DNA from 3 places in the Paenarthrobacter sp. YJN-D genome. Region 3 is predicted to be linked to each of the others. Evidence: predicted binding sites of a transcription regulator. Region 3 holds the regulator's gene; each other region holds the start of a gene.
The links. Region 3 encodes HrcA, which represses chaperone genes, less so after heat shock. Its sites were predicted from a motif close to TTNGCACTCGNNNNNNNCGAGTGCNAA; they were not measured.
Positions count from the first base shown of each region.

Region 1: the regulator HrcA is predicted to act here: its motif matches at 4,146-4,172, upstream of HMI60_RS13815 (FmdB family zinc ribbon protein).
Region 2: the regulator HrcA is predicted to act here: its motif matches at 4,198-4,224, upstream of HMI60_RS09785 (Hsp20/alpha crystallin family protein).

Region 1 covers NZ_CP053549.1:2,977,542-2,988,367, forward strand. The annotation lists gene HMI60_RS13790 (SDR family oxidoreductase) at 1-759, opposite strand, end outside; gene HMI60_RS13795 (hypothetical protein) at 766-1,653, opposite strand; gene HMI60_RS13800 (GNAT family N-acetyltransferase) at 1,784-2,410, opposite strand; gene galU (UTP--glucose-1-phosphate uridylyltransferase GalU) at 2,416-3,351, opposite strand; gene HMI60_RS13810 (5-formyltetrahydrofolate cyclo-ligase) at 3,451-4,065, shown strand; gene HMI60_RS13815 (FmdB family zinc ribbon protein) at 4,233-4,505, shown strand; gene HMI60_RS13820 (RcpC/CpaB family pilus assembly protein) at 4,576-5,364, shown strand; gene HMI60_RS13825 (DUF4011 domain-containing protein) at 5,379-9,539, opposite strand; gene guaA (glutamine-hydrolyzing GMP synthase) at 9,701-10,826, opposite strand, start outside.
Region 2 covers NZ_CP053549.1:2,069,615-2,080,440, forward strand. The annotation lists gene HMI60_RS09760 (hypothetical protein) at 1-36, opposite strand, end outside; gene HMI60_RS09765 (uridine kinase) at 307-1,002, shown strand; gene HMI60_RS09770 (UDP-glucose/GDP-mannose dehydrogenase family protein) at 1,011-2,396, opposite strand; gene HMI60_RS09775 (glycosyltransferase family 1 protein) at 2,393-3,562, opposite strand; gene HMI60_RS09780 (MerR family transcriptional regulator) at 3,725-4,168, opposite strand; gene HMI60_RS09785 (Hsp20/alpha crystallin family protein) at 4,307-4,729, shown strand; gene HMI60_RS09790 (J domain-containing protein) at 4,957-5,355, shown strand; gene HMI60_RS09795 (hypothetical protein) at 5,352-5,729, shown strand; gene HMI60_RS09800 (DUF6350 family protein) at 6,446-7,780, shown strand; gene HMI60_RS09805 (hypothetical protein) at 7,805-8,254, opposite strand; gene purN (phosphoribosylglycinamide formyltransferase) at 8,266-8,835, shown strand; gene HMI60_RS09815 (MFS transporter) at 8,894-10,246, opposite strand; gene murQ (N-acetylmuramic acid 6-phosphate etherase) at 10,287-10,826, opposite strand, start outside.
Region 3 covers NZ_CP053549.1:774,717-784,302, forward strand. The annotation lists gene ybeY (rRNA maturation RNase YbeY) at 1-20, opposite strand, end outside; gene HMI60_RS03620 (PhoH family protein) at 17-1,096, opposite strand; gene HMI60_RS03625 (GerMN domain-containing protein) at 1,472-2,347, shown strand; gene HMI60_RS03630 (16S rRNA (uracil(1498)-N(3))-methyltransferase) at 2,363-3,124, opposite strand; gene dnaJ (molecular chaperone DnaJ) at 3,127-4,254, opposite strand; gene hrcA (heat-inducible transcriptional repressor HrcA) at 4,305-5,312, opposite strand; gene HMI60_RS03645 (DUF3097 domain-containing protein) at 5,545-6,396, shown strand; gene HMI60_RS03650 (DUF4870 domain-containing protein) at 6,526-6,939, shown strand; gene hemW (radical SAM family heme chaperone HemW) at 7,011-8,240, opposite strand; gene lepA (translation elongation factor 4) at 8,241-9,586, opposite strand, start outside.

The DNA.
Region 1 (10,826 bases), 2.1 Mb from region 3:
CTCCGCGCCAAGCGCTTTATCCGGTGCGAGGTTGTGTCCGGAGCGCAGGAAGGCCCCCATGCTGCCGGGCAACGGAACAGTGAGAATCAAACCCCGCGCGCCGGTCACAGCCTTCCAGGACCCGGCCAGGGCGCGCATGGAGAGCACCTCCGGACCGCCTACCGTCCGCAGGTGGTGCTGCGAAGGAAGAGAATCCGCCAACGCTTCCTCCAACAGAACTGCTGCAACATCCGCCGGAGAAATCGTCTGGAAATCCACGCCTTTGAACACTGGGATCAGCCCGACCCGGGAACCCGCAGCGAAGACCCCGGCAACCAGACTGTGGAACTGGGTCGCCCTGACCACCACGGTTTCCAGCGGCGCCCCGGCATACTTTCGTTCCTTATCGGCTTTGGACACGTAATAGGGAAAGCTGCTGAGATCACAATTGATGATGGAGAGCATCACGGCCCTTGGGACGCAGCTGGTGTGGGCGGCAGCCAGAAGCCTCGCGCCGCCGTCGGCGAATTGTTTTTGCGCCTTGCCGAACTGGCCTTCAAGGCAGTCAATAACGACGTCGGCACCCGCCATAGCGGCCTCCAGGCCTTCACCTGTGGTGACGTCGCCGGCGACGTAGGTGGCGCCGTCGACATGGACCGGCGACCCCGCTGGCGGAACGTGACGGCTGAAGACTGAGACTCTATGCCCCGCGGCCACAGCGAGCCGGACGACCTCGCGGCCCACCCGACCAGTGCCACCAGCAACGCAGATGGAAGTCATGGCCTGTTACGCGCGGCGTCGTTGCAGGACATCGTCCAGGTTGCTCAGGGCGCTCGGGGCCTTGGCGGAAGCGCCCGCGGTTGCAGCGTCAGTTTGCCCGGCGGCTTGCTTCAGGACGGGCTTGCCGACAGGTTTCGGGGCCTCCGGAAGGTCAAGGGGCTCCGGCGCCGGACGGGGAGCCTTGGCAGCGTCGACATAGGTGGGCTTGGGAACCTCTACGGGCTTCCAGCTCGCACCTTTGGAGTCAACGGCGGCCTGCGCCGACTCGTCGCCGGCCGCAACTGCGACGGCCAACGCCGCTTGGCGAAGTTCGACCGCCGACAGGCGGGCGGCCTCACGACTGGTGGCTTCGGCGTCGAAAACTGTGGTTTCCTTCGCCTCTACAACCGGCTCCTTCGGCAAGTAGCGTGCCGGTGTCGGAATGGGCGACGCCTGCGCTGCACGGCGTGCGCGTCGTTCACGAAGATCCCGAAGGGCGAGCTTACGCAAAACGACGACGGCGACCACCGCACCGATGAACGAGACCAGGGGCAACCAGACAGAGCCCGTGCCGAAAAGACGGAGTATGCCGGAAACGATTGCCGTCACGAGCAAGGCAAGTCCGGACACCGCCAGTGTGAGCCGCGCGTAGCGGATGGTGAACGGAGTGCTGGACGACTTCCCCAGGGACGGCTCTGACGCGCGGGATTCCTGGGGCGACGCCTGTGCTTTGCTGTGCATGGTCTCCATCGGTTTCTCCTGCTGAGGTGCCAAAGTCAGTACCACCCCTGCCTGCGGTTCGTCTGGTTCGTCGTCGAAAGCCTCTGCTGGAACAGCGGCCGCTTGGACTTGTTGCCGCCTGTTCCGAAGAACGTACGGCGCCACCCAGACCATCCACAGCGCGACAGTGACCACGAGTATCACTGAGCTGCTGAGAGGGAAGTCCACATTCAAAACCGTAGAAGCAAATCACCGGGGGTGGCGGCATTGCGGCCGGTGTGTCGTGGTCGAGTCCGCAAATGACTGGAGATAAAGCTGAAAAGCCCTATGACCTGCCCGTTTGTCCTTTGAGCCATCTGCGCAAGAGACCCTCCGGGACTTCTTCGGAGGTCAACGCGAAGGAGCGATGGTCAGCCCACTGTCCGTTGATGTGCAGATACCTTTCCCGGTACCCTTCGTCGCGGAATCCGAGCTTTTCCACCACGCGCAGGCTGGGCCCGTTTTCGGGGCGGATATTGATTTCCATCCGGTGCAGACCCAACACAGTAAAGCAGTGGTCGGTGGCCATGGCTACAGCTGTGGGAGCGATCCCGCGCCCGGCCCGGTCTTTGTCCACCCAATAGCCAAGCGTGGCCATCATGGCCGATCCCCACACAATCGACGAGACCGTCAATTGGCCAACGATGGCGGGCTCCCGCGCGCCTGCCGTGCGTTCAACGATGACGAACGGCAATGCGGTGGACTGACGGGCCTGCTCGTTCAGGGACGAAACCATTTGGCGGTAGCTGGGGAGGCGGCCACCCGGAGCCGGGTTGGACGCCTCCCACGGTGCCAGCCAATCACTGTTCCGGGAACGGACCTCGGACCATTCCCGCTTGTCGCGATAGCGGATGGGCCGAAGGGCCAGGTCTCCGCACTCCAGCGTTACCGGCCAGATCGCAGACCCGTACATCCGTGTTACTGGGGAAGCGTGGCGGTGAAGTTCGGCAGCCACTCGCGCAGCTCAGGACCAAGGTCTTCGCGTTCGCACGCGAGCTCGATGCACGCCTTCAGGTAGCTGAGCTTGTCGCCGGTGTCATAGCGGCGGCCGCGGAACACCACGCCGTACACGCCATAGCCTTCGCCCTCGCCCGCAGCCAGGACCTCAAGCGCATCGGTCAGCTGGATTTCGCCACCGCGGCCGGGGCCGGTCTGCTCCAGGACTTCGAAGACGGCCGGGTGCAGCACGTAGCGGCCAATCACGGCGAGGTTTGACGGCGCCTCTTCCGGCGACGGCTTTTCCACCAACTGCTTGATACGGACGTAACCGTCCTCGCCGATATCCTCGACGTCGGCGCAACCGTAAGCGCTGATCTTGGAAGGCTCGACCTCGATCAGGGCTACCACGGAACCGCCGGTCTTCTGCTGGACCGCAATCATTTCGCTCAGGAGGTCGTCGCGGGCGTCGATGAGGTCATCGCCCAGCAGGACGGCAAAAGGCTCGTAGCCGACGTGCTGCTTTGCACGAAGGACTGCGTGGCCGAGGCCGTTCGGGTCGCCTTGGCGGACATAGTGGATGTCGCCCAGGTTGGTAGCCGACTGAATCGCTTCCAGCTTGGCGGTGTCGCCCTTCTCAGCCAGGGTCGCTTCAAGCGCCGGAACACGGTCAAAGTGGTCTTCCAGGGCGCGCTTGCTGCGTCCTGTGATCATGAGGACGTCGTGCAGGCCAACCTTCACCGCTTCTTCGACGACGTACTGGATGGCGGGCTTATCGACCACAGGCAGCATTTCCTTCGGCATCGCCTTGGTGGCGGGAAGGAACCGGGTACCAAGACCCGCTGCGGGGATGACGGCCTTACGGACAGCGTTGTTATCGAGAGTCACCGGACTAATGTAACGGAAGGAAGAGAGCATCAGCTAAACCCCCCGCCGCGCGGGCCGTACATTTTATTGCCGGCAACACACAAGGAAACACTTTAACCGGACCCGACGAACCCCCAGGATTGGATACAGATGGCGTCGAAAGAAGACATCCGCCGCAACCGGCGGCTGTACAGAAGGGCCCTGACACCAGGGCAAATCGCTGATGCGGGCGAAGCGATAGCCCGGCACGGTTCCTCGTGGGCCAGCTCCGTCACGTCCGGAACACCGTCGTCGTTCGCGGTGTACGTGGGAGTCGCCTTCGAGCCGCCCACCATGCCACTGCTTGAAGCCCTCCACGAAGCGGGCCATGAAGTCCTGCTCCCCGTCTGCGAACCGGAACGGCAACTGAGTTGGGTGTATTGGACGCCGTCCACGGTCTTCACAAGGTCCGCCTACGCTCCCATCGACGAACCCACCGGTGAGCGCCTGGACAGTTCAGTGGTCGCTTCGACGGCCGGAATCTTCATGCCGGCCACCGCAGTGGACCGGGACGGGAACAGGATTGGCCAAGGCGGCGGTTATTACGACCGGCTCCTGCAGGGCCTGGACGCGTCCGGCCGGCGGCCGCCCACCATCGCGGTGGTGTACGACGACGATCTGTTGCCTTCAGGCTCCATACCCGCCGAGGCCTTCGATCGCCCGGTGCGGGAAGTGCTGACACCTTCGGGCGTTGTGGTTCTCGACAACGCAGCGGAGCCCGTCTGACTCCCGGTCATTTCCGGCGGGTTCCGGTTGGTGAGCTCCGGCACAAGTGCTGGCACACCTCAGGGGGACGGATGATAGAATTGGCACTCAGGCCCTGGGACTGCTAATGCGGAAGTTATTCGGCACGGCGGAGCAGGACCTGAACTTTGTCCTAAAGGAGGAACTCAGTGCCCACATACGCATACGCCTGCAAAGACTGTGACCATGCCTTCGACATCGTCCAGTCCTTCTCAGACAGCTCCCTGACAGAGTGCCCTGAATGCAAAGGCACGCTGCGCAAGAAGTTCAACAGCGTGGGCGTCGTCTTCAAGGGCTCTGGTTTCTACCGCACTGACTCCCGTGACGCCAAGGGCAGCACAGTATCCGCTGCGCCCACGTCACCGGCTGCACCCGCAGCTGCGGCCACGCCCGCTCCCGCACCGGCCGCCGCGGCGAGCTAGCTCCGGAACTTTTCCACATAGGCAACCCGGCCCCTGTTAGGCGGCCGGGGCTGCTGACTACCGTGGCGGCATGTCACACTCCGCCCGTAGCGCCTTCCTTGCCCATGCCGAGCGTTCAGCTGGAACAGCTGGACATGAACGGTTGCCGTACCACCCCTCGCCCTCCCCCAGGCGCTTTCCAGGGGGGTTCGGCCGTGCGCGGCGCAACGGACCTCCAAAGCGAAAGCCCACACTCAGGGCGTGGCTTTCCCGCAACCGGCGGCTTTGCGTCGCGCTGCTTCTATGCCTTGCTGCCGGTCTGGCGGTACAGCAGCTGACGCCTGCGTCGGCCGCCCGGGTCAGCGTCCTGGTCGCAGCCCGTGATCTACCGGCCGGCGCGAGCCTGAAGGAGTCAGATTTCACCAGGGTCGATGTCGCAGCCGAGCTGGCCATCTCCGCGTGGGTGGATGATGTCGCGACCCTGGTTGGGCGCCAGCTGGCCTCGCCTTTGGGCAAGGGACAAACACCCACGGATTCAAGCCTCCTGGGCCCTGGCTTGCTCGCGGGCACTCCTGCAGGTTCCGCTGCCGTCCCCCTGCGCATGGCAGATCCTTCTTCCATCCAGCTTCTGTCGCCGGGGCAGCTGGTGACCGTTGTCCTCACAGCGTCCGGCAGTTATGACGAATCCCGCCAGAGCCAGGTTTTGGCTGGCCCTGTTCCTGTTCTCTGGACTTCGGCCCAGGGCGGCAAGGCCGGCGAATGGCTTGGCACCAGCGATACAGAAGGGCTGGTGGTGGTCGCTGCCAACCCCCAACAAGCAGAAAAGCTTGCCGGCGCATCCACGCAAGGCAAGCTTTTCTTTGTTCTGGTCAGCCCATGAAGCTGCTCAATCGCTCATCCCCAGTGCGGGGGCTTCTGTTCCTTCAACCACTGCTCGTGGTCATAGCCTGCTTCATCGCCCCATCTGCGGGGATCGTCCTCCGCGGCCTTGGTGGGGAGGATGCCGCCCGAGCTGTGCTTGGCAGCCGTCGGCTCGGCGGCTTTTTCAGCTGCCGTGTTGTCCGATCCACTGTTCTCCCCGGCAGAGCCGTCGGTGGAACTATTTCCTTGTTCCGTCATTGGTGCTTCTTTCCTGTCCCCTGTCTGGTCCCGCGTCCCCTTGGCATCCTCCTCGGGTTGGTGATCCGGGCCGGTGGCCGGGGAACGGGTGAACACAGGCTGAGCCTTGTCCAGATTCAATTGTTCAACATCCATGTCCAGGAAGCCATGTTGAGACGACTCGGCAGCCTTCGGAATGTGGTTTTCCAGTCCAAGGTAGGAACCGATGCGATCGGCGCAGGAGGACGGGTCTGTGAAGACTTCGATCGTCCACAGCGACATATAACGCCACCCCATGCGCTCCAGCAGTTGAGGCCGCAGCCGGCTGCGTTCACGGACACTCATGCGCCGGTATCGTTCCGTGCCATCGGACTCGATGGCTACGGGCGTGGGAATTTCAGCACCTTCCCTGCCAATGGTGTGCACAGGATCAGCGGCTGCGGCTATGTCCAGCACACCGTCGTAAAGGTGCCAGACACGGGCGCCGCGGGCACGCAGTCGTTCGCCAAGATCCGCCACCAACGGGTCCTCGCCAAGTGCTTGCTCGCTGGCAACGGCACGGGAAGCCGGGGTTCCGAGATTGCTGTTCCCCGAGAGCTCCCTGTCCAGCAACTCGTAGAAGTCCACTGCGCCGTGTGCCAGGCGATCGAGGTCGAGGTCCTCGGGCCGGAAGCAGCTCAGGACGTGCATGGAGCGCCGGGCCCTGGTCATGGCCAAGGCAAAGCGGTTACGCCCGCCCTCAGTGGACAGCGGTCCAAAGGAGTGGAGCGCCCGGCCATGCGGGGTGCGTCCATACCCGAGGGAGAAGATCACATGGTCCCGCACCAAGCCCTGCGCGCGTTCCAGATCCACCACGCGGAAGGATTCGGGGCCGGCGGCGAAGAAGGAAGACAGCAATGGATGGTTCGGCAGTTGAAGCCTGATGGCCTCGCCGATCCTGGCAGCGTGGCGCAGGCTTGCCGTCACCACAGCCAAGCTGGTGCGGGGACGCAGCGTGGCATGTTCAAAGACAAGATCCACCACCCGGTTGACCTCAGCAGTGACGGACTCGACCCCCTCGTGATCGGCGCCCGGAAGGCCGGTGCCGTCAGGGATATACTCCACAAGGATCGAGCGATCCAATCCCGTAACCGAGTTGCCGTCGGGCAGTCGCTTCAGGCCGCCGTCGTAGTAGTTCTTGCTCAGCTGCAGGATCAAGTCTTCATCCACTGCCCGATACACCCAATTCAACTGCCACGATGGCAGGACCCTGGCCAAGGCCTTGAAGGCACTCTCCACAGTTTCGTGGCTCGCGACTCCGGCAACCGGGGGTTCGACGGCCACGCTGAAGGTCCGCGCATTGGCGATCTTCGCGTCGCCGAAAGCAACTACCTGCCGTGCGCGGGCGATCGCGGGAAGGACCGCTTGCAACGAGGTGGACTCAGCGTCGATGACCACGACAGCATCAAACTTCTGCTCAGCCGGCAGGACGCCGGTCAGCAGGTACGGGCTGACCGACCACACCGGGACAAGCAACGGCACGAGGTCCGGGGCTTGGGCGCTCAGCGCAGGCAGGGTAACCCGGCCGTCTTTCAGCAAGGCCCGCAGCAGTTCAGCCTGGCGAGGGTGCTCCACCAATCCCTGGCGCCACCTTTGGGCAAGCTGCCAGCGGAGCCGCGCAGCACCGCTGGCGATGTGGGCTTGGTCAGCAAGCCGGAATTCAGCTTCGAGGCGCCTCAGGGAGTCGCCGTCGGACATCGCAAGATAGTCGTCGCCGCTGATCATTGCTTCCAGCGCGGACTGCCACCAAGCCAGGTCCAGCTCCGCGGCCACCGAGGACGCAGGTACCTCCCGCTCCGCCAGATCCGCCAAAAGCTCCCCGAGGCCGTGCTCGCGCATTTCTTCAATGAGGAGCGTGCGTTCGGGCAAGGTTTCCAGCGTGGCGGTGTCGGCTACGAGCTGTTCCAAGCGTTCCGTCAGCTCCGCGTAAGGCGTACCGTGGAGCGAGCCTCCGGCCGACGTGTGTTTGAGCGCCTCACCGAGGCGCCGCAGTTCAGCGTCCAGCTCCCGGTACAGTGCGCCGAGGTCGGCCAGGCCGGAAGGAACGGCCGGGTGCCGCTGCGTAGTGGCGTAACCGGCCCACAACGCACGCTGCTCCTGGACAAGGACCAGCGAGCTGTGGAGATCGGCGATATGAACTCCGGGCCGCACATACTCCTTGGCGACCCGCCGCAGCCGGGACCGCTGCATGGAAGGCATCTCGATGTTCCGCTCGCGGCGCCACGCAGAACTGGCCGTCGCGGAGATCAAATCGTGAACCGGACGGTCAAAGATGTCCGGCGTGAACTTGTCCAGGCTCTCGCGCACGGCAATCAGGAGTTCGAGCTGCGCGCCCCACTCAGTAAAGGTTTCTCCCAGGCGGATCTCAGCGTGATCGGACACCTGTTTCATGCGGTCACGAAGGACAGGAAGCTTCTCAGCCGCCAAGCGGGCAAGCTGCTGCGCTTCCTCGGTTTCCTTGCGGGTGACCAATCGGGCACCGTACCAAGGGCTGTTGGTCGAAGCCCGGCTGAAACTGCCAAGTTCGGCAGCGCGACGGAGCCGGGCCGCCAGCTCTTCCCGGTCCTTGATGTTGTCCAGGACACTGCGCTTCAAGCGAACTGTCGTGGAGGGTGCCGGATGGATCGAAGTCAGTTCAGCAAGTGACTGCATGGCCTGATACGGCGAGCATCCCCATCGTTCGCGCACGTTATGCAGGGAGGCGACATGGTCCATGAGGGCGTGCCGATGCCCGGTCAGTGTCTGGTGAAGGTTGCCGAGCTGGGGCTCAAGAGCCTTCTCGTTGCGCATGATGGCCCGGACCAGCTGGCCCTTGAGCTGCTGGGGGGTGGTTCCATTGCCTGGCCGGAAGAGAAGCGAATCCAGCCCCAGTGATTCGAGGTGCGCGGAAAGCCCGGCAAGGCTGGACTGCCTGTCCCCCACCACCAGGACCGACTTTCCTTCGCACACCAGTGCGCCAATGGCGTTGATGGCAGTCTGCGTTTGACCGCTGCCCGGGGGTGTGCTGACCACCAGGGAGTCTCCAGCCCGAACGGCGTCAACCACGTACTGCTGGTCCGTGTCGGCGTCGAGCAGGAGCAATTCTTCGGCCGGGTCACGGAGGTCCAAGCTGGGGAACCTGCCTGCCTTGATGGGTTCCGGCTCGATGTCGCCACCGTTGGCCGCCGTCGCCAAGGCCGCCACGGTGGGGTTGTTCAGGTTGATCCAAGGATCATCCAGGTTGCCCGACAGATCGGCCAGGGTTGTCACCAGGAGATTGAACTCAACCTCAGCGCCATGGATCGGCTGAACCAGCGTGGACAGGCGATCCAGGACGGGTTGCGGATCCAAACGTGCGGTGTTGTAAGCCATTCGCGCCACGGCATTGACGTCAAAGACGATGCCATGGACGGTCTTGAGGTGACGCACCAGGGCGGGGTTCATCCGGGCTTGCTCAGTGAGCTGAAGTTCGAAGTCGTCCTCCCCCGGCCGGACCGTCAGGACGATGGACGTGAGCATCACGGGTGCGGAGACGCGCTGTGGCTTGCCGCCCACCGCAGAGGTCCACACCACGGTGCCGGCAGAAAGATACCCGGCTTCGATACCGCGGTCGTTGCTGAGCTCGAAAATCTTGGATCGGATATTGCGCGCCGCACGTGCCGCGACCAAGTACTGCTGGCGGTCCCTGATGAGCGTCGACAGGCGCGTCCGACGCCCTGCCAGCAACTGCGCCAGCCCCGAAGGGTGCGCGTTGCTGAGGTCAATGGCGCCTTCGGGCGTCTTGACGAAACGCAGCATAGTGTCTGCCCCGGTGACGGGTTTGAGACCAGACAGCCATTTGCGGAGCTCTTCGGAGCCCTCTTCCTGGCCTTGACCTACTGACACAACTTCTGCCTTCTTTTCTGTACTAGCTTTAGACGCCTTGGACCATACCGGCATACTTTCGAGGGTAGCGGGAATCCACGGCGAGCCCGCTCCGCAACGCTGTTCCGACGCGAAATTGCCCGGTTTTCACTGCAACATGTCAATCGCTCACCGGCGGGGAACTGCCGGAAAAGCACAGTGGCCGGCTTCCCGATGGAAGCCGGCCACTTAGAATGCTATTCCCACTCGATGGTTCCCGGTGGCTTGCTGGTGACGTCCAGCACCACGCGGTTGACCCCATCGACCTCGTTGGTGATGCGGTTGGAGATGCGCGCCAGGAGGTCGTAGGGCAATCGCGACCAGTCCGCCGTCATGGCGTCTTCGGAAGACACCGGACGCAGCACGATCGGGTGGCCGTACGTACGGCCGTCGCCCTGCACGCCAACGCTGCGAACATCGGCCAGGAGGACAACCGGCATCTGCCAGACGTCGTTGTCGAGGCCAGCGGCCGTCAGTTCGGCGCGAGCGATGGCATCGGCCTTGCGCAACAGATCGAGCCGTTCCTTGGTCACTTCGCCCACGATGCGGATACCCAGGCCGGGGCCGGGGAACGGCTGGCGGCCTACGATTTCCTGCGGCAGACCCAGCTGCGCGCCTACGGCACGAACCTCGTCCTTGAACAGGGCGCGAAGCGGCTCAACCAGCTCAAACTGCAGGTCGTCGGGGAGCCCACCGACGTTGTGGTGGCTCTTGATGTTTGCAGCACCCTCGCCACCACCGGACTCGACGACGTCCGGGTACAGCGTCCCCTGGACCAGGAACTTGATCTTCTCGCCTTCGGCAGCAGCCTGGGCAATAATGGCCCGCTCTGCTTCCTCGAAGGCGCGGATGAATTCGCGGCCGATGATCTTGCGCTTGGTTTCGGGATCGCTGACGCCGGCAAGAGCCGACAGGAAGCGTTCCTGCTCGTTGGCAACGTACAGGTTGACACCCGTGGCGGCCACGAAGTCACGTTCGACCTGTTCCGCTTCGCCTTCACGGAGCAAACCGTGGTCTACGAAGACACAGGTGAGCTGGTCGCCGACAGCACGCTGGACAAGGGCAGCGGCAACTGCGGAGTCGACGCCACCGGAAAGGCCGCAAATGACCTTGGAGTCGCCAATCTGCTGGCGGATGCGCTCCACCTGCTCTTCAAGGATGTTGCCGGTGGTCCAGTTGGGGCTCAGACCGGCGCCCTTGAACAGGAAGTTCTCCAGGACATGCTGGCCCAGAACGGAGTGCTTGACTTCCGGGTGCCACTGCACACCGTAGAGGCGCTTCTCATCGTTGGCGAAGGCAGCCACGGGGGCGCCGGCCGTCGTT
Region 2 (10,826 bases), 1.3 Mb from region 3:
TGCGGTGGTGGCCGGCGACCCGCTGGAGCTGCTCACTGAGCTGGCAGTTCCAACCGGTGCGCAGGCCGTCAACAGAATGAACAGTGATCCCATGGCCGCGATGCCAAGTGCTTTGGGCCGAGTACTCCGGCTGGATGCTGACTGTTTTTCGGCGCGCGAAAATTGTTTTTGCAACGTAATGCCCCCTTTTAGTGCGCCGATGCGATGGCGCGTGCTGCGACCATAACACCCGCCTTAAGGGCGGGAGTGAAAAAGTCGCATATTACGTGCCACATGGCTGAGCCTGGCCTGTGCAACCATGGGTGGATGCTTGGGGAGAACGAGACCATGGGAAAGGCTGGGCTTTTCCGTCTCTTGGCAGCGGACTTGCAGGCACTCGGGGCTGGACGGCAGCTCGTTGGCATCGACGGCGTGGATGGCAGTGGCAAATCAACCTTCGCCGAGGGGTTGTCGGAAGCGCTTACGTTGTCCCAGGCCCGCCCGGTCCTGATTATTCACGTAGATGATTTCCTCAATCTTCAGGAAGTCCGACACCGCCGGGGCCGGGCATCGCCCGAGGGATTCTGGCTGGACACATATGACTACGACGCGCTCGAAAAGTACGTCCTCACCCCGCTCGGGAAGGGCGGCGACGGCGTGTATCGTCCGGCAGCTGCGGATGTCCGAAAGGATGTGCCGCTACACCCCGAACCCCGGAAGGCGCCGTCCGATGCGATCATCCTGGTGGAGGGAATGTTCCTCCACCGCGACCGGATGGCCGGCCACTGGGACTACTCCGTTTTCCTCGATGTTCCCTTCGCGGAAACGGCCAGGCGCATGTCCGTCAGGGATGGCAGCAACCCGGACCCTGAACACCCCTCTATGCGCCGCTACGTTGGTGGGCAGCGGCTCTACTTTGAAGAGAGCCGGCCATGGATGCGCGCCTCACGGGTTGTCGACAACACTCTTCCCGAACAGCCGCGGCTGCTGTCTGCAACAGAGGCCGCACAGCGGCAGCGCTGATCAGCCGGCTACGCCCGCGCGTGCCGCTTCCGGTCGGCACCGCCGGTGGTGCCTTCCTCGTCGACAACCACTGACGCGCCCGTACCCAAGCCGCGCACCGTCCACCCGGCGCCCCGCCAGGCCTCCGCGTCCAAGACGTTTCGAGCGTCCAGCACCATCCGGCGTCGTACCAGTGAACCGGCAACAGAGGGCGACAACGCGACGTACTCGTCCCATTCGGTGAGCAGCAGCACCAGTTCGGCGCCATCGAGGGCGCGTTTGGTGGAGGCCTCGAAACGGATCTGCGGGTAGCGGATCCACGCGTTGTTGATGGCTTTGGGGTCGGTGACGGTGACGTGGGCGCCGGCGTCGGCGAGTTGCTGGGCGACGTCCAGGGCGGGGGAGTCGCGGATGTCGTCCGTGTCCGGTTTGAAGGCGGCGCCGAGGATCGTGACGGTGCGGCCGGAGAGGAAACCGCGGCACATTTCGCGGGCCACCTCCACCGCGCGGGAACGCTGGTCCAGGTTCACTGAATCCACCAACGCCATCCACTCATCCACGGACGGTACGTCCAATTCACGCGCCTGGGCCCGGAAGGAGCGGATGTCCTTGGGCAGGCAGCCGCCACCGAAGCCGAGCCCAGCGTGCAGGTAGCGGTTGCCGATACGAGGATCCAGGCCCATCGCCTCACTCAACTCACTCACGTCCGCGCCCGACGCGTCGCACAGCTGGGCCATCGCGTTGATGAAGCTGACCTTCGTGGCCAGGAACGCGTTCGACGCCGACTTGATCAGCTCCGCAGTCGCGAAGTTGCAGACCAGCCGCGGGATGCCGGCGCAGATCAGAGGTTCGTATACCGCATCCAGCACGGCGGTGACGGGCGCGCCCGCAGCGGCGCCCTTGCCACCCGGAACCCCATACACCAGCCGATCGGGCACCAGCGAGTCCTTCACCGCGGTGCCTTGCCGCAGGAACTCCGGATTCCAGCCGAGCAGGACGTCAGAGCGTCGGGTCAGCACCGTGCGAAGCGTTTCCACCGTGCCTACCGGCACAGTCGATTTACCGACGACGGCGGCGCCCTTCGCCAAGTGCGGCAGGAGGCTCTTCGTGGCGCCCATCAGGTACGAGAGGTCCGCGGTGTCCGAGGTCTTGGACTGCGGGGTACCCACGCAGAGAAAGTGCACCTGCGCGTCCGCTGCAGCCGCGAAATCCGTGGTGAACAAGAGCCGGCCTGTGGTGCGGCCATCCTTCAGGAGCTCATCCAGACCCGGTTCATGGAACGGGGCCAGCGCCTTGTTGAGCTGCTCCACTTTGGCGGCATCAACGTCGATGCCCACCACGGTGTGGCCCATGGACGCCAGAGTTGCAGCGTGGACTGCCCCGAGGTAGCCGCAGCCGATCACGGAGATCTTCATGAGGAGGGTCCTTTGCTTGAGGTGAGTTCCGAGGGGCCGGTTGTTTCGCTGGGCACGCCGGAGATGACTTCGTTGTAATGACGGACCAGCTCGGCGCTGAGCACCGGCCACGTCCGGCCCTGGACCGAAGCGGCAGCTGCCGTTGCGAACGCGCGGCGCTTGGCGTCGTCGCCCATTAGGTCCTGGACGTAGGCGCGGAGCTGGGTGAGGTTTCCGGGCTCGTACAGCCAGCCGGTGCGGGAGTTTTCCACCAGGTCCAAGGGGCCGCCGCGACCCGTGGCCACCACCGGAACGCCCGACGCCATGGCTTCCTGGATGGTTTGGCAGAACGTCTCGAACTCTCCGGGGTGGACGAAAAGGTCGAAACCGGCGACGGCCTCCGCCAGGGCTTCGCCGCCGAGGAAACCGGCGAAATGGGCGTTGGGAAGCGCGGCTTGGAGAGCTTCGCGCTGCGGGCCATCGCCGACGACGACCAGCTTGGTGTTCGGCACATCCGCCAGCACGGCGAGATCCTCCACCTGCTTCTCGACGGCGAGCCGGCCGACGTAGCCGATGATGCGCTGACCGTCAGGTGCTACTTTGCTGCGCCACGCCGTCGAACGTTTCGCGGGATTGAAGCGCGCGGTATCCACACCGCGCCGCCACATGTCCACGCGAAGGATGCCGCGTCCGCGCAACTGGTTCAGCGCGAACGTGGACGGCACCAGCGTCCGGGTGGCCAGGAGGTGGATGTTGTCCACGCGGTTCCAGGCCCAGTTCTCCAGGAACGGCACGCCATAACGGCCCGCGTAGCTGGGAACTTCGGTTTGGTAGATCGCGACCGTCGGGATGCCGAGTTGGTGGGCGGCCTGCACGGCGCGCCAGCCGAGGACGAAAGGGGAGGCGAGGTGAACGACGTCGGGCGCGAAATCGGCAAGGATTCGCTTGACCCGATTCACACCACCCAACGCCACCCGCACATTCGTGTAACCGGCCAGCGGCACGGAGGGAAGCCGGTGCACATACGCGCCCTTCTCGACGCTCGAAACATCAGTGTCCGAGGTCGACGGCGCGATCACCATCACCTCATCCCCGCGCTCCTGCAGATGCTCCAGCACCCGCAGTATCGAGTGGGTGACCCCATTCATCAGTGGCAGGAATGATTCGGCGACGATTGCGATCCTCACGCCTTCAACGGTGGTCGCGGCGGGTGGCTTACTGGGTGCGCGGGGGTGGCCTGTGCGGGAAGAGTGGGTTAACAGGTGGGTTGGGCTGGTCTCCGACTCGCAGCAAGCAGGGGGAGTCTTGAAGAAAACACTCGCACTGGGAGTAGGAATGCCGGAAGCGACTTACTGATGTTCGGCTGGTCGCCCACCCCGCGCCCGCTTCAAATCCTTCCGCAGCCCACGGTTGTCCGCGCGGAGTTCCTCGTTGTGCTCACTCAGCCCACGGTTGTCCTCGCTCAGCCCGCGGTTGGCCTCCTCCAACTCCAGTACCCGCTTCACACCGGCCAGGTTCAGTCCTTCGTCCAGGAGCACCCCGATCCGGCGCAGTGTGGTCAGGTCGTTTTCGCTGTAGCGGCGCGTGCCGCCGTCGGTCCTCTCGGGGGTGAGCAGACCCTTGCGCTCGTACTGCCGGATGTTCTGCTGCCCGGTTCCCACCAGTTCCGCGGCAACTGAGATCGCATAGACCCCTTGCGTGTCCCGGCCACCATCAGTGCCGCCGTCGGACGCTGGGGTGGGCAGGCCGCCGTCGTGCTCCTGGGCAGCAGTCGCGCGATCCGAAACCGCCATTAGAACCTCCGAAATCTTCCAAAAAGCTACTTGCACCACTCTCTCACCAGTGCTATAAAAAATCTATACCAGCCAACACAGATCGAACAGGCTGGAACCTAACAGAATCAGCATCAAAACCAAAGGAGTGAGAACCCAATGCTGATGCGCACTGACCCGTTCCGCGAATTCGACAGGCTCGCCCAACAGGTTTTTGGCACAACAGCACGCCCGGCCGGAATGCCGATGGATGCATGGCAGGAGGACGGACAATTCGTTGTTGCCTTCGATCTGCCTGGCGTAAGCCCTGATTCGGTGGAGTTGGATGTCGAACGGAACGTCCTGACGGTAAAGGCAGAACGGAAGTCGCCCGCGGGCGAGAACACGGAGATGATTGCCGCCGAGCGCCCGCAGGGTGTCTTCAGCCGGCAACTCATCCTGGGTGACACTTTGGACACCGATGGCGTCCAGGCCAGCTACGACGCCGGGGTACTCACACTCCGCATCCCCGTCGCCGAAAAGGCCAAGCCACGGCGCATTGAAATCACCTCCAATGGGCAGAGGCAGGAGATCAACGCATAATCCAGTCCGTCCTGCCGGAAGGCTCACCCGGGGGTGGCCGACCGGCAGGGCAGCGACCGGGAACGACGGAGGCGGCCGCATCGGAAAAGTCGGGCGCAGGCTTCGTGCCACGTCACAGCGTTTCTTAGCGCACATGAAAGCGACCCCCGCCCGTCGTCTCCCGATTGATGGCCCCCGGCCCAGGCCGGGGGCCATCGCCTGATCCGCAGCATGAACCGGAACCCGCAGTGAGTACGCAACCCGACTACTACGCCACCCTCCACGTGCCGCCGGACGCGACGGCGCGTGAAATCACCCGCGCCTACCGCGCACTGCTGCGAACCCACCACCCGGACACCCGCCAAAAGGTCGACGACGGCGACACCACCTCCGCGGCCGACCTCCAGGAACTGCACGCCATCATGCAGGCGTACGTCGTGTTGTCGGACCCAGGAAAGCGGGCGGCATACGATCGGGCGCGGCGGAGTGGATCCATTGTTGGTGCCGGCGGAACACCCGTGAAGGTCCGGGTGCACAGGCGCGAACCACGGCCTGGGACGAGCGGCGAGCAGTCACCGCTCACCTTTGGGCCCACCCGTTGGGAACCTTCGTCCAGAAACCTGAGAACACCAAGGAGTAATCCATGAGTGCTTGGCGTCCGTATGACGGCCACATCATCCCCGCGTTCTACGAGCGGTTCGAACAACGCTGGGGCAGGGGGACAGCGCCGTTCCTGGACCCGGAAGTCCACGAACAACCCCTTCCCCGGGCGCAGTGGATCAACCCGGACACCGGTGCCGCGGTCGCCGTCGTCCCCATCTGGACCGACGATCCAGAGCATCGCTCCTTCGGGGTGTTCTATTTGCCGCCGGCAGGTGACATCTGGATGCTGCGCCCCGGACCCACCACGTTCGTGGAACCAAAAGGAGGCGCCAACCAGGAGCAGGTGACACTTCGCAACGACGCCTTCAAGAAGGCCGTCAATCATGCCAAGGAGTTCATCTACGGCCCGCAGCTGTGAGTGAGCGTTCGAGCGTCTTGTGGGTGGCCGCGAGGGGTTAGGTCTCGACCCAAAGGTGTGCTTGCAAAGTGCCGAGAGCCAACCCCTCGGCGAGGTGAGAGCCGACGCCGCTGCCAGCTTTGACCGTTCATGACGCGCAAACCGATAGCAGCCATGGATACGCATTGACGACACCCAAATTTGGGTGGCATCAATCCGTTTGCGTGGCACAGGTCGGGAAGGTTGGCGCAGGGCAGGTTGGGTGGCCGCCCCAACCCGGCCGCCCGCCGTCGTGGTTTCCGCGAGGGGCGAGGTTTCGACCGAAAGGTGCGCCCCCAAAGTGCTGAGAGCCAACCCCTCGGCGAAAGGTGCGCCCCCAAAGTGCTGAGAGCCAACCCCTCGGCGAAAGGTGCGCCCCCAAAGTGCTGAGAGCCAACCCCTCGGTGAAAGAGCGCGTGGGCAAAAGAAGGCTGGTGCAGCCTGGGAAAGAATTCCAAGGCGGCTGCACCAGCTGCTAGTACGACTTTCTGTTAAAAGTTGTGACACCTATCCATTGGCCGCTCCTAGTTCCCGGCTTCGGTTTGTTTCCGGGCTTCAATGTCAGTCAGGGGGTGGTGGTCTGCCCCGGGAGAACACCTCCCATCTTACGGCGGCCAGCAGGAAAAAGCGCTGAAATTCGCGGTATTTCAGGGGCGCCTGACGGGGGAGAGCGGCTCGTCGTGGCACGATTGAACACGATGAAACTGCGCGCTGATCAGACCGGAAACCGTGGCCTCCCTATGCCCCTTTGGCTGCAGGGCGGGTTGGAAGCGGCCCAGGCAGCGTTCATTTCGGCCATTGTTGTGGTGCTTCCGCTCGTCGGAGTGTGGGCTACAGACGGTTTCCAGGACCGCGCCGTGGACACCCTTGCGCGGCTGGGCGGCCAGGCCTGGTTGCTGATCCACGGGGTGCCGCTGGAACTGGCTCACGTAAACGTTGGCGCCGCGGCTGCGCAGCCGGGGTCGGGACTGTTGTCTTTGATTCCGCTGGGTTTGACCCTCATCCCGTTTCTGCTGGCATGGCGTGCCGGCCGTCGCTTGGCCCGTGCCTCCTACACCGATCAGCTGTGGCAGGCGTTCCTGGGCGCTTTCGTTGTGTACGCGGCGTTCGGCGCAGCCACCGGATTTGTGTGCCGCACACCCGAAGTAGTCATCAATCTGTGGTTGGCCATGTCCATCCCCTTGATCTCGTTCGGCCTGGGCATGATCGTCGGCGCCCGACGCGAGGCCGGTTCCTGGAGCCGCCTGATCGGTGTCGACGCCGTCGCCTGGCTCTCCAAGACCAGCCAGCATTCACGGTGGGCCGGCTCGTATGTCGGCTCAGCACTGAAGGCCGGTTTCGTGGCCGCGATGGCCGCCGTGTGCCTGGCAGCCGTGCTGTTGGCTGTGACCATTGTGTGGCACTGGACGGACATCATCGCAGTCTACGAAGGCCTGCAGGCCGGCGCCTTGGGCGGCGCTGTGCTCACGATCGCCCAACTCGGCTTCCTGCCCAACCTGGTGATCTTCGCTTTGTCGTGGTCCTCGGGAGCCGGCTTCTCACTGGGCATCGGCTCCACCGCGGGTCCGCTGGGCACTTCCGTGGGACCACTTCCGGCGGTCCCGATCCTGGGCAGCCTGCCGGCTGGGCAATTGGATTTCGGAGCCATGGCGCTCGCGTTGCCGGTAGTGGCAGGCATCCTGGCCGGCTGGTGGTTCCTCCGAGAGGGCGAAAACCACTTTGACGAGTGGCTTTCCATCAAGATCAAGGCCCGCTGGTTCACGGCCACCGTGTCCACGCTGTTCCTGGGCGCTTTCATTGGTTCCGTCGCGGGCCTGCTTGGTGGCGCACTGGCGTGGGTCGCGCGCGGTTCTGCCGGCATAGGGCGGCTCACGGAAATCGGGCCCCACCCGCTGTGGACGGCAGTCTGGCTGGCTGCGGAAGTGGGTATCGGCGTCGTGATTGGCTACGCAGTCGGGCCCTGGCTGGAACGCCGCCAGAAGCTGCGTGAGGCCAATCTGGACGAGGCAGCGTACGACGACGAGCACGCCTGAGCGCGCAGGTCCGGTGGTGCTGGGCTACCTGAGCGAGCCCGGCATGGACTTCTCAAGTTGCGTAAGGCACTGCGTCTTCGCGGACTCCGTAAGTGCTGACCGGGCGCAATCCTGGTACGTGCTGACCTGCTTGAAGAAAAGGGCCGACGTCAGGATGAGCAGGCACATAACGCCGGTCACCACCAGGCCTGAAATGGTCCCGAAGAGAATCAACCGCGGGTGCTTGTACTTGACGGTCCGCACCAGAACCGCGATGCCCAACACCAACGCGGCCAGCGTCAGAATGGCACTCAACCACACGTAATTCACGTTCAGGGAGAACACAAAGAACGCGCCCAAAGCCGACAAAAGGAAAGCGCGGAAGAGGTTCTGGGTCACGCCGAGGGCGGACTTTTCGGCCTCGGAGCGAGGTTGCTGGCTCGGCCGGGGGCCGACGTCGGGATTCATGTTTTCCAGCCTACGCGAGCCGCCCATAAGCTAGTGCAATGCGCATTGTTGTCCTTGTCTCCGGTACCGGTTCCAATCTTCAGGCTGTCATCGACGCCGTGAAGTCGGGTGAACTGGATGTCGAGATCGCCGCTGTGGGCGCTGACCGTCCCGATACCTACGGTGTGGAGCGCTCTGACGAAGCCGGCATTGAGACGTTCGTGGTGAACTTCAACTCGTTCGAAACCCGCGCGGAGTGGGATGCTGCCTTGCGGGACAAGGTCCTGTCCTACAGCCCGGATGTTGTGGTCTCCTCAGGATTCATGCGGATTGTCAGCGCGGACTTCATCGACGCTTTCGGCGGCAAGTACGTCAACACGCACCCGGCCCTGCTGCCGGCCTTCCCGGGCGCCCACGGTGTCCGCGACGCCATGGCTTACGGCGTGAAGGTCACAGGCTGCACGGTCCACTGGGCCGACGCCGGTGTGGACACAGGGCCCATCATCGCGCAGGAAGCTGTATCAGTGCTTCCGGACGACACCGAAGAAACCCTGCACGAACGCATCAAGGTAGTGGAGCGCCGCCTCCTGGTCCAGACCCTCGCCGAGCTCGCCGCCGCAGCCAACTGAGCCGGCCCACCCACGGGCGCCCACCCCAAGGGCGCCCACCCCTCGCTGGCTAAACGGGCTAGTCGAGGATCTGCTGTTTGGTTTCCGGGGCGAAGAACGCCATCCAGAGCACCGAGAGCAGCACCAGCCCACCCGCCAGCGCGAAAGACGTCGCCAACCCGAACTCCGGCCAGAAGAACGAAGCAAACACCAACGGGCCGAATCCGGCGCCGATGCGGGAAAACGTAGAAGCCCAGCCGAAGCCGGAGCCACGCAGCTCCGTCGGATACAGCTCGGAAACATAGGCGTACAGGACCGGGATGGCCACCTGCACCACAAAGCCGAACACCAGCAGCCAGAACACGGCCGCGGAGGGCACATCCACCACGAACGCCACAATCACCAGCGTCAACGCGGACAGCGGACCGGTGATGGCGAGGATCCACTTGCGTCCCACACGCTCCACCAGGACTGCGGCCACCACGACGCCCAAAAGCCCGACGGCGGCCATTCCCGCCGTGGTCACGAACGCCTTGTACTCCTCAAACCCCGCGCCGATGAGAATGCGCGGCATCCAGGTCAGAGACAAGTAGTAGACCAGCAGAATGCTGAAGAACAAAGCCCAGGCAGCCGTCGTGATCTTCCAGTTGAACTGCCATATCCGCTGCAACTGGGTCCACGCGGAGCCCGCGGAGAGGCGGGGAGCGGCTTGGGGCTCGGGCAGGCTGTAAGCGCGCGGCTCAGCCCCGGTCGCGTCCACCAGCCGATCAATGACGGCCGCTGCCTCGGCCCGCCGGCCCTTTCGGATCAAGAACAGAGGAGACTCCGGAACACTGCGCCGGATCCAGAAAACCAGCAACGCGGGGAGCACCATGATCAGCATGGTGAGCCGCCAGTCGCCGTAAGCTGCAACCAGCCAGGCCGATACGAACCCGCACAGGGCAGCGCCCACCGGCCACCAACCGTCCATGGCTGTCAGTACCCGGCCACGTTGCTTGCGCGGCGTGAACTCACCCACCAACGCATAGTCCACGGGAATGCAGCCGCCAAGGCCGAAGCCGGCCATGAAGCGGAAGATGCAGAACCACACGATGTCCGGCGAGAACGCACCCAGAACGGTGAAGATGCTGAAGATCAGGAGGGTGGCGGTGAAGGCCTTCTTCCGCCCAATGGTGTCGGCGATAGTGCCCCAGGCAAACGCACCCACGGCCATGCCGATCAAGTTGGCGGTACCGATCCACGCAGCGTCGGCCGGCTGCAGCGACCAGTGCTTGGACAGCAGGGGGATCAGGATGCCGTTGAGCGTGACGTCCCAGGCATCGAACATGAACCCGAGGCCACCGATCAGGAAAATCCTGCCTTGAACCTTCCACCGCCACGGCAGTTCCTGCACTACTTGTTCGCCGCTGGGCACGGCTGTGTATGTATTCATTGGGCCTCCTGCATGCAACTTTATGCGCTGCCGGGCAACGTTACTTCTGGTTCTCGATGGCCCTGCGCAGGAAACCGCCGGCTTCCTCCAGCGCACCCTTGGCCTGACCAGCATCGATGCCCGTCAGGAGCACCAGAATCGCGGCTTTCACCGAGCCGCCCACGGAGTCCAATGCGGCGGCGGCTTCCTGGGCGGAAACCCCGGTGGCGTGCTGGACGGTCCTCTGCGAACGGGCCTGCAGCTTCTCGTTCGTCGCACGCAGATCCACCATGAGGTTTCCGTAGGTCTTGCCCAGCTTCACCATCACCAGCGTGCTGATCATGTTGAGGACAAGTTTCTGCGCCGTGCCGGAGTTCAACCGGGTGGAGCCGGCGATGAACTCGGGACCCACCACCACCTCGATCGCCGCATCCGCCACATGGCTCACGGCCGAGCCCTTGTTGCACGCCAGCGACGCCGTGAACGCGCCGCGCTTCCGGGCTTCCTCCAGCGCGCCGATCACGTACGGGGTCCGCCCGGAGGCAGTGATTCCGACGACGGCGTCCGCCTCGGTCACGTTGATATCGTGCAGGTCGCGTGC
Region 3 (9,586 bases):
TTGTTGACTTCAATGCTCATTTACGTTCTCCACGTTTAGGTGTGTGTGCTGCCTCTGCGCGGTGGGCATCATCCCACGCGCTGTAGGCGGAGACGATATCGCCCACCAGGCGGTGCCGTACTACGTCTGCGGCCTCGAGGATGGAGAAATTCACGTCGTCGATCCCGGTCAGGATTTCCCGGACAATACGCAGCCCGGACGTTGCTCCGAAGGGCAGGTCGATCTGCGTGACGTCACCGGTGACCACCATTTTGGAGCCAAAGCCAAGCCGGGTCAGGAACATCTTCATCTGTTCCGGAGTGGTGTTCTGGGCTTCATCAAGGATGATGAAGGCGTCGTTGAGGGTCCGACCACGCATGTAGGCCAACGGAGCCACTTCGATGGTGCCCGCCGCCATCAATCGCGGGATGGATTCCGGATCCATCATGTCGTGCAGGGCATCGTAAAGGGGGCGCAGATAGGGGTCGATCTTGTCGCTCAGAGTGCCTGGAAGGAATCCCAGCCTCTCCCCCGCTTCAACGGCGGGCCGCGTCAGGATGATCCGGCTGACTTCCTTCATTTGGAGCGCCTGGACGGCCTTGGCCATGGCCAGGTAGGTCTTGCCCGTACCTGCAGGGCCAATTCCGAAAATCACCGTGTTGTCGTCAATGGCGTCAACATAGTTTTTCTGGTTCAGCGTCTTGGGCCTGATGGTCTTGCCACGGCTGGAAAGAATGTTGTGGGTCAGGACGTCCGCGGGGTTTTGCACAGACTGGGTCCGCAGGAGGGACACCAACTGCTGGAGCACATCAGGCGTTACCAATGTCCCCTTCGCCACAAGACCGCGCACTTCCTCAAGGAGGCGCATGATGCGGGGAATGACGGTTGCGGGACCGGTCATGGAAAGCTCGTTGCCCCGGACGTGGAAGTTGACGTCCTGGAACTGTTCCTCGATGTACCGCAGGGCTTCATCGTGGCTGCCCAGCGAGTGAACCATCTGGTCGGAGTTGTCGAAGGTGACAACCTCCGTGCGCGTGCCCGGTAAGGTGTGCGGGAACTCGGTGGTCGACTGGTTCCCGTTTCCGGTCCTGAGCCGCCCGTTCAAAGATTCACTCATAGTGCTGGCCGTACGGCCTGTTCTCCTCCGGTTGATCGTATGACGCAATCCTACGCCAGCGCGGCCCGGGATGAACCTCGCCAATGGTCCGGATCACTGCCGCCGCTGCACTGCTGACATTTTGTCTCAACTCGGCATCAAGCCGGTATCAATCATGTTTCAGTTGGCCGGCGTCCGCAGAAACCCGGCCGGACGCCGTCGACGATGTGCCAAGCTGGCATAGCGGGTGGTCGAGCCCCCGCAGTTCCGACCCCAGCGGCCCGCCCCATAGGCGGCCGCGTTTTGCATCGTCAGACAGGAAACGCCATCACCGAGCCAGCGAGCAACGGAAGCGGCGCACGCAAGCGGACCAAGTCCGCCGTCGTTGCGCCGGCGATGCTTGCTGTCATGCTGCTCACTGGTTGCATCGCCAACGGCGGAGGGGGCAGTCAGGCGACACAGAGCTCGCCTCCGATGACGGTCCAGGACGCCCCTGCGAGCAACGCACCACTGGAAACGACGCAGGCGTCCACCAAGATTCCCGTCTACTGGATCGGGCGGAGCAAGGAGGAGGTCTACCTCTACCGTGAGTTCCGGGACATTTCCGGTGACGGCAATCCTGTGACGACGGCCCTGCGGATCATGATGGCGGAAAAGCCCCTGGATCACGACTTCTTCACGCCCTGGCAGGAACCAGGAAGCCTGGCGACCTCCATCTCGGGGAAAAACGTGATCACCGTTGATGTGTCCCGCGACGCCTTCAACTCAAACCTCGATGCCGGGATGGCGCAACGGGCCATCCAGCAGCTGGTTTACACCGCGTCGGCCGCGGCATCGTCCTCCGGACTCATCAACTCCGGACAGCAGATCCAAGTGGTCATTCTCGTTGACGGACACAAGGACTACATGGCGTTCGGGCAAGTGAAACTTGGCGAACCCATGACGCGTGATGCTTCCTTGGTGGCGCCGCTGTGGATCATCGATCCGCAGGAGGACGTGTCCCTGCCCCCTGGTTTGATCAAGTTCAACGGGCGCACCACGGACAATTCACGGCCCATCAGCTGGCAGATCCTTCAGGACAACGGCAAGGGTGAGAAGTCGAGCCTGCTCACGGGCCAGACCAAAGCAACCGGCGAACCCGGGCAGTATGGTCTGTTCAGCTTCGGCGCGACACTGAAACCCGGAAAATATGAATTGCGGGTAACCGAGGTCGACGATGCCGGCAAGGCCATCGAATCGAGCACGGACACCCGGTTGTTCACCGTGGCCTGATTCGACGTTCGCCGGCTACCAGCGACCGAGGACGTCGCTGGCCAGGACGACGGCGGCGGGTCCCGCCGTCGACGACCGCAGGACATGGTGACCCAAGAGGGCCGTCACGGCCCCTGCATCGCTAAGCCGCGTCACTTCACGCGGCGAGATCCCGCCCTCAGGCCCCACGATCAACAGAACCTCACTGGGTGAAGCGCCGTTGACATCCAGCCTCTCCAGGACCTCCCGTAGAGGGTTTTTGGCGTCCTCGTGAAGAATGACGGCCAAGTCGGCCTCGGCAACGGCTTTCACCAAACCGCTGGAGTCGACGATCGGGCGGACTGGTGGTACCCAGGCCCTGCGCGCCTGTTTTGCAGCCGCGGTGACCACTGACTCCCATTTCGCATGCGCCTTGGCTGCCCGCTCCGCTTTCCAGCGCACGATGGATCGCTCCGACTGCCAGGGAATCACGGCATCAATGCCGAGTTCCGTTGCCGTCTCGATTGCGAGCTCGTCGCGATCACCCTTGGCCAACGCCTGAACCAGTACCAATCGAACGTCCGGCTGGGCTTCGAAGACGATGTCGGTGGCGGTGACCGTCAGGGCACCGGGCGCCGCTTCGGCGACCACTCCAGTGAGACGGGCACCTGCGCCGTCGGCGATGTCAACGGATTCACCGACGGCCAAGCGCTTCACCGTCACTGCGTGGCGGGCCTCCGGACCCTGCAAGACAAAATCAGTACCGGGCGCTACGTGGCTGAGGCTGCCGGCCGGCGTAAAGAAAACGGGGTTGCTCACTGCTACAGGTTACCGAGCTTGTCCCGGAGCTTTGCGAACATGCCACCACTGGCCACCAGTTTTCCTTCGGTGAACTGCTCGCCGCGGAGCTTGGCAAGCTGCTGGAGGAGTTCTTCCTGTGCATGGTCCAGTTTGGTAGGTGTTTCCACATGCAGGTGAACCTTCAGATCGCCGCGGCCGTAGCCCCGCAGGTGCGTTACGCCGAGGCCACGAAGGGTGATGACCTCTCCGGACTGCGTGCCTGCCTTCACTTCGATGTCTTGTGCGCCGTCGAACGTCTCAAGCTGCACGTCGGTCCCCAAGGCAGCAGCCGTCATGGGCACGCTGAGGGTGGCGTGGAGGTCGTCGCCTTCGCGTACGAACGTGGAATCGTTGTTGACGCGGATCTCCACGTAGAGATCACCGGCCGGACCACCTGCGGGTCCTGCTTCGCCCTGGCCGGACAGCTGGATTCGCGTACCGGTAGCGACGCCGGCGGGAACCTTGATGGTGAGCGAACGGCGGCTCCTGATGCGTCCCTGGCCGTTGCATTCGTTGCAGGGATCCTTGATGACGGTGCCGAAGCCTTCACAGGAACCACAGGGGGCGGTGGTCATGACCTGCCCCAGGATGGAGCGGACGGCGCGCTGAACCTGGCCGCTGCCACCACAGATGTCGCAGCGTTCAGGGTGGGTTCCCGGGCGGCAGCAGCTGCCGTCGCAGGTGGGGCAGACCACGGCTGTGTCCACTTCAAGCTTCTTGTTGACGCCGAACACGGCATCCTTGAGGTCGATCCGAACGCTGATAAGGGCGTCCTGGCCACGTCGTACGCGGGAGGCGGGCCCTCCGTGTCCACCGCCGCCGCCAAAGAACGTGTCGAAGATGTCCTGGAAGGCGAAGCCCTGGCCGGCGTAGCCGCCGCCGAAGCCGTTATCAGTGCCGTTCTCGTTGCCCGTGGCATCGTAGACGCGGCGCTTCTGGGGATCTGACAACACTTCGTAAGCGTGCGTCACGGCCTTGAACTGCTCCGCGACATCTTCACCCGGGTTTACGTCCGGGTGGAGTTTCCGCGCCAACTTGCGGTACGCCTTTTTGATCTCTTCCCCGGTGGCTTCCGGCGAGACTCCCAAAACGTCATAGTGGCTGCTCAAAGTCGGTATCTCTTCCTGGTTGTACTGCGGATGTTTTCCCGGGCCGGTGTTCAGCCGCCGAGAATGCGGGAAAGGTAACGGGCCACGGCACGAACTGCTGCCATGGTGGTGGGATAGTCCATGCGGGTCGGTCCAAGGATTCCCACCTTGGCGCCGGAACCGTAGCCGGTGGCCACTACAGAGGCCTCGGCCAGGCCGTCGTACGGATTCTCCCGGCCAATGCTGACTGTCACGCCCCGGGGATCGTCTCCCATGTCCGACAACAACCGGAGCATGACAACTTGTTCCTCAAGGGCCTCAAGCACGGGACCGATGCTTAGCGGGAAGTCAACGTTGGAACGTGCGAGGTTGGCCGTACCGGCCATCAGAATGCGTTCCTCACGGCTGGTGTCGCTCAGGGATTCCAAGCCATTGGCCAGCCTTTGGGCGAGGGCACGAAGATCCGGCGGGCAAAGGGCCACCACCGACGGTAACACCTGCGGCAGGAGTGCCAGCTGGGTGCCGGCGATGCTGCCAAGGAATCGTGACCTCAACAACATCAAAGCCTCGTTCCCCACGTCCGAACCGGCGTCGATGACTTTTTGCACGACGCTCCCGGTGTCCGCAATGAGGACCACCAGCACCTGTTTGGGGGCCAGCAGAACGAACTCCGCGTGGCGGACCAATGCGCGGTGCGAGTGGGGATACTGCACGACGGCGACCTGGTTGGTCAGCTGGGAGAGGAGCCGTACTGTGCGCTCAAGAATGTCATCGACGTCGTCGGGTCCTTCAAGCAGCGAATGAATTGCCCGACGCTCGGCGGCGGACAACGGCTTGACCTGGGAGATGCGGTCAACGAACAGGCGATAGCCCTTGTCAGTGGGGATTCGGCCGGCGCTGGTATGCGGGGCGGCAATGAGACCTTCTTCTTCCAGGACAGCCATGTCATTGCGGATGGTGGCACTGGAAACACCCAGGTGATGACGCTCAACGAGGGCTTTCGATCCCACCGGCTCCCGGGAATGCACGTAATCCTCAACGATGGCACGCAGCACTTCCAATTTGCGTGGCTCACTCATTGCTACACCTCCTGACGACTGCCATGGTCCATGGGACCGGTCCCCGCGGGACCTCCAATGGATCACCGCACACTTAGCACTCAACATGCCCAAGTGCTAACAAGTCTAGTATGAGCCACCACGTTGTTAGCATTGAAACCGTCCGAGGACTGCATCCAGGGCGGCGTCCCGATACCGGCGGACGGCAACCCGCCCCTGTCCCCTTTCACATCACCACAGAGGTAGGAATTCCTTGGCTTTCGACAATTGGGGCCCGCAGGACCTGACCGCTCCAGCCAAACGCCAGCTCCCTGAGGTGCCGGTGCAACGCGGCATGGTCCTCGAAGACGTCCAGTCAGGATGGGTGGGCGAAGTCACCCGGGTGGAAAAGACCGGTGGCATGCACATCGTGTCGCTCGAGGACAGGCGCGGTAAAACGAAGTCGTTCCAACTCGGGTACGGATTCCTTCTCGAAGGACAAGCGATCAGGTTGATGCCTCCGGCCCCTCGCCGGCCCGCTTCAGCGGTTCAGGCGAATCGCACGGCCTCGGGTTCGGTAAAGGTCCAGGGGCAACGGGCGCAGGTCGCGAAGGCCAGCCGCATCTGGGTGGAGGGCAAGCACGACGCTGAACTCGTGGAGAAAGTCTGGGGTGACGACCTCCGTGTTGAAGGAATTGTGGTGGAACCGCTCCACGGCGTGGACGACCTCAAGTCCGCCATTGCCGACTTCCGACCCGGTCCCGGCCGCCGCCTTGGCATCCTGGTGGACCACCTCGTGGCGGGCTCAAAGGAGTCCCGGATCGCAGCCGAGGCCATGACTGTCCCCGGCGCTGCAGGCAACGTCCTGATCGTGGGCCACCCTTATGTGGACGTGTGGCAGGCCATCCGGCCGAAGGTCCTGGGCATCGAGCAATGGCCTGCCGTTGCCCGCGGCACTGATTGGAAGACCGGGATTCTCACGGCCTTCGGTTGGCCCCACGAAACAGCGGAGGACATCGGGCTGGGCTGGCAGCGCCTGCTGGGCGCAGTGCACAGCTATGCGGACCTTGAGGCATCGTTGTTGGGGCGTGTGGAAGAAGTCATCGACTTCCTCACCGTCCCGTAGTCCACGGTCCGGATCATCAGGATCCGGCATGCTTCCGGGGCGTTGGTCCCGGGAAGGACGCGCGGCCCGGTATTCTTGGACAGCAACACAGCAGCATCTTTAAAGCATTTAAAGCAAAGGGAAGACACCGTGGCAGATAACGCTCCTGAAGAACCGGGCAGCGCCGCAGGCCGGCCCCAGTACCATGGCGCCCCTGCCAACGCACTCCCGTTGACAGCCAGCGAGGACAGGCAGTGGGCCACTTTGGCCCACTTCGGCGGCATCCTTGGATGCTTGCCGGCTCTCCTGATCTACCTGATTTTCCGCGACCGCGGGCCGTTCACAGCGCAGGAATCCAAGGAGGCACTGAATTTCACGTTGCCTCCCACCATTGCCGCCGTCTTGGCCAACATCCTTGTCCTGCTGCCGGTGGTGGGAAACATTTTTGCCGTCATTGCCACGGGTATCTGGGTGGCACTGACGTGCTTCTCTGTTTCAGCGGGCATCCGGGTCAACCACGGCCAGCCCCACCGCTACCGTTTCAACCTGCGCTGGATCAAGTAGGACCCCGATCCGCCCGATGAATCCGGGGGGTCCGGGGGGTACGGTACCGGGCTGTCAGTCCCAGGCGAAGGTCAGTCCGGCAGGATCCTGCGGACTACGGCATCTGCGAGCAACCTGCCCTTAAGGGTAAGAACCAGTCGTCCCTTGAATGCCTGAACCGGATCAACCAGTTCGTCAGCAATGAGGCCCGCCATCGCGTGGCGCCCAATCGCATCCAGGGCATCTACGGCAAGGCCCGTTCCGAGCCGCGCCTCCAGCATGATCCGCTCGACTTCCCGGGTGCCGGCGTCGAGGGTTTCGCGCCCTGCGGCAGGTGAGGTCCCTGCCCCCAATCGTGATGCGTAGGCCGTGGGTTGTTTGACGTTCCACCACCGGACACCGCCCACGTGTGAGTGCGCGCCGGGGCCGATTCCCCACCAATCGTCTCCGCGCCAATACGCGAGGTTGTGCTTGCACGCCTGATCCGGAGTCCTCGACCAGTTGCTGACTTCGTACCAGTTCAAGCCGGCCGAGGAGATCATCTTGTCCGCCAGTTCATACTTTGCGGCGTGGTCGTCGTCGTCGATTCCGGGCACCTGGCCACGCTTGATCTGCGCGGCAAGTTTGGTGCCATCCTCGACTATCAATGCGTAGGCGCTGATGTGGTCCGGCCCGTACGAGAGCGCCGTCTTGAGTGAGAACTCCCAGTCCTCCATGGACTCCCCTGGTGTCCCGTAGATAAGGTCCAGGCTGACGGAGAGGCCTGCTTCGCGGGCCCATTGCACCACCAGCGGCACCCGGCTGGGAGTGTGGGTGCGGTCCAGCACTTTCAGCACGTGCGGAACCGCAGACTGCATGCCGAAGGACACGCGGGTGAAGCCCGCGTCGGCAAGCACCTTCAAGGATTCGGGTGTTACAGAGTCGGGATTGGCCTCGGTGGTCACCTCAGCGCCGGGCTCCAGGCCCCAGTAGCCGACGGCGGCGCGCAGGATCTCTGCGAGATCCTCCGCAGGCAGGAGCGTGGGCGTACCGCCACCAAAAAATACTGTGCTTAGTGGACGATGCGGAAGGCCAGAGGCCTCAAGGGTCGTCGCCGCGAAAGCGACTTCGGAAACAGCCGTGGAAGCATAGGCATCCTGCGACGCTCCCCCGCCGAGCTCCGTGGCGGTGTACGTGTTGAAGTCGCAATAGCCACACCGTACGGCACAAAACGGAATGTGCACGTAGAGCCCGAATTTGCGTTGTTCGACGTCGTCCAGCACCTGCGGTGGCAATAATCCATCCGCAGGTGCCGGATCGCCCAAAGGAAGGACGCTGGGCATTTACTTCTTGGCCTTGTCCTTGGACTCGTCGGTCGTCAGTGCTGCGATGAAGGCCTCCTGGGGAACCTCAACGCGGCCCACCATCTTCATGCGCTTCTTGCCTTCTTTTTGCTTTTCGAGCAGCTTGCGCTTACGCGTGATGTCACCGCCGTAGCACTTGGCAAGAACGTCCTTGCGGATGGCACGGATGCTCTCACGGGCGATGATGCGGGAGCCAATGGCTGCCTGGATGGGCACTTCGAACTGCTGCCTGGGAATAAGTTCGCGGAGCTTTCCGGTCATCATCACACCGTAGGCGTAGGCCTTGTCTCGGTGGGTGATGGCGCTGAACGCATCCACTTGTTCACCTTGTAGCAGGATGTCGACCTTGACGAGGTCGGCGACCTGTTCGCCGTCGGCCTTCCAGTCCAGCGAGGCGTAACCGCGGGTCTTGGACTTCAGGAGGTCGAAGAAGTCGAACACGATCTCGGCCAGCGGGATCCAGTATCGGAGCTCCACGCGGTCCTCGGACAGGTAATCCATGCCCTTCATCTGGCCGCGGCGGCTCTGGCACAGTTCCATGATTGCGCCAACGAACTCGTTGGGCGCCAGGACCGTGGCAGAGACCATCGGCTCGCGGACCTCGGAGATCTTGCCTGTGGGGTACTCGCTGGGGTTGGTGACGTGGACGACGCGCTTGTCTTCCAGAGTGACCTCGTACTCCACGTTCGGAGCAGTGGAAATGAGGTCCAGGTTGTATTCACGCTCGAGGCGCTCACGCGTGATTTCAAGGTGCAGAAGCCCCAGGAAGCCCACACGGAAACCGAAGCCCAGCGCAGCGGAGGTCTCGGGCTCGTACACCAGGGCTGCGTCGTTGAGCATGAGCTTTTCGAGCGCATCGCGAAGGACCGGATAATCCGTGCCATCCAAGGGGTACAGGCCCGAGAAGACCATCGGCTTGGCATCTGCGTAACCGCTGAGGGATTCCGACGCCGGCTTGGCCAGGTTGGTGACGGTGTCGCCGACCTTGGATTGACGGACATCTTTCACGCCGGTGATCAGGTAGCCCACTTCGCCAACGCCCAAGCCCTTGGAGGGCGTGGGCTCCGGGGAACTCACACCGATTTCGAGAAGCTCGTGCGTTGCACGGGTAGACATCATCTGGATACGTTCGCGGGGATGCAGCATGCCATCCACAACACGGACATAAGTCACGACGCCCCGGTAGGTGTCATAGACCGAGTCGAAGATCATGGCCCGGGCGGGAGCGTCAGGATCGCCTACGGGGGAAGGCAAATCGCGGACGATCTTGTCCAGGAGCGCTTCGACGCCCACGCCCGTCTTGCCGGAAACCTTCAGAACGTCCT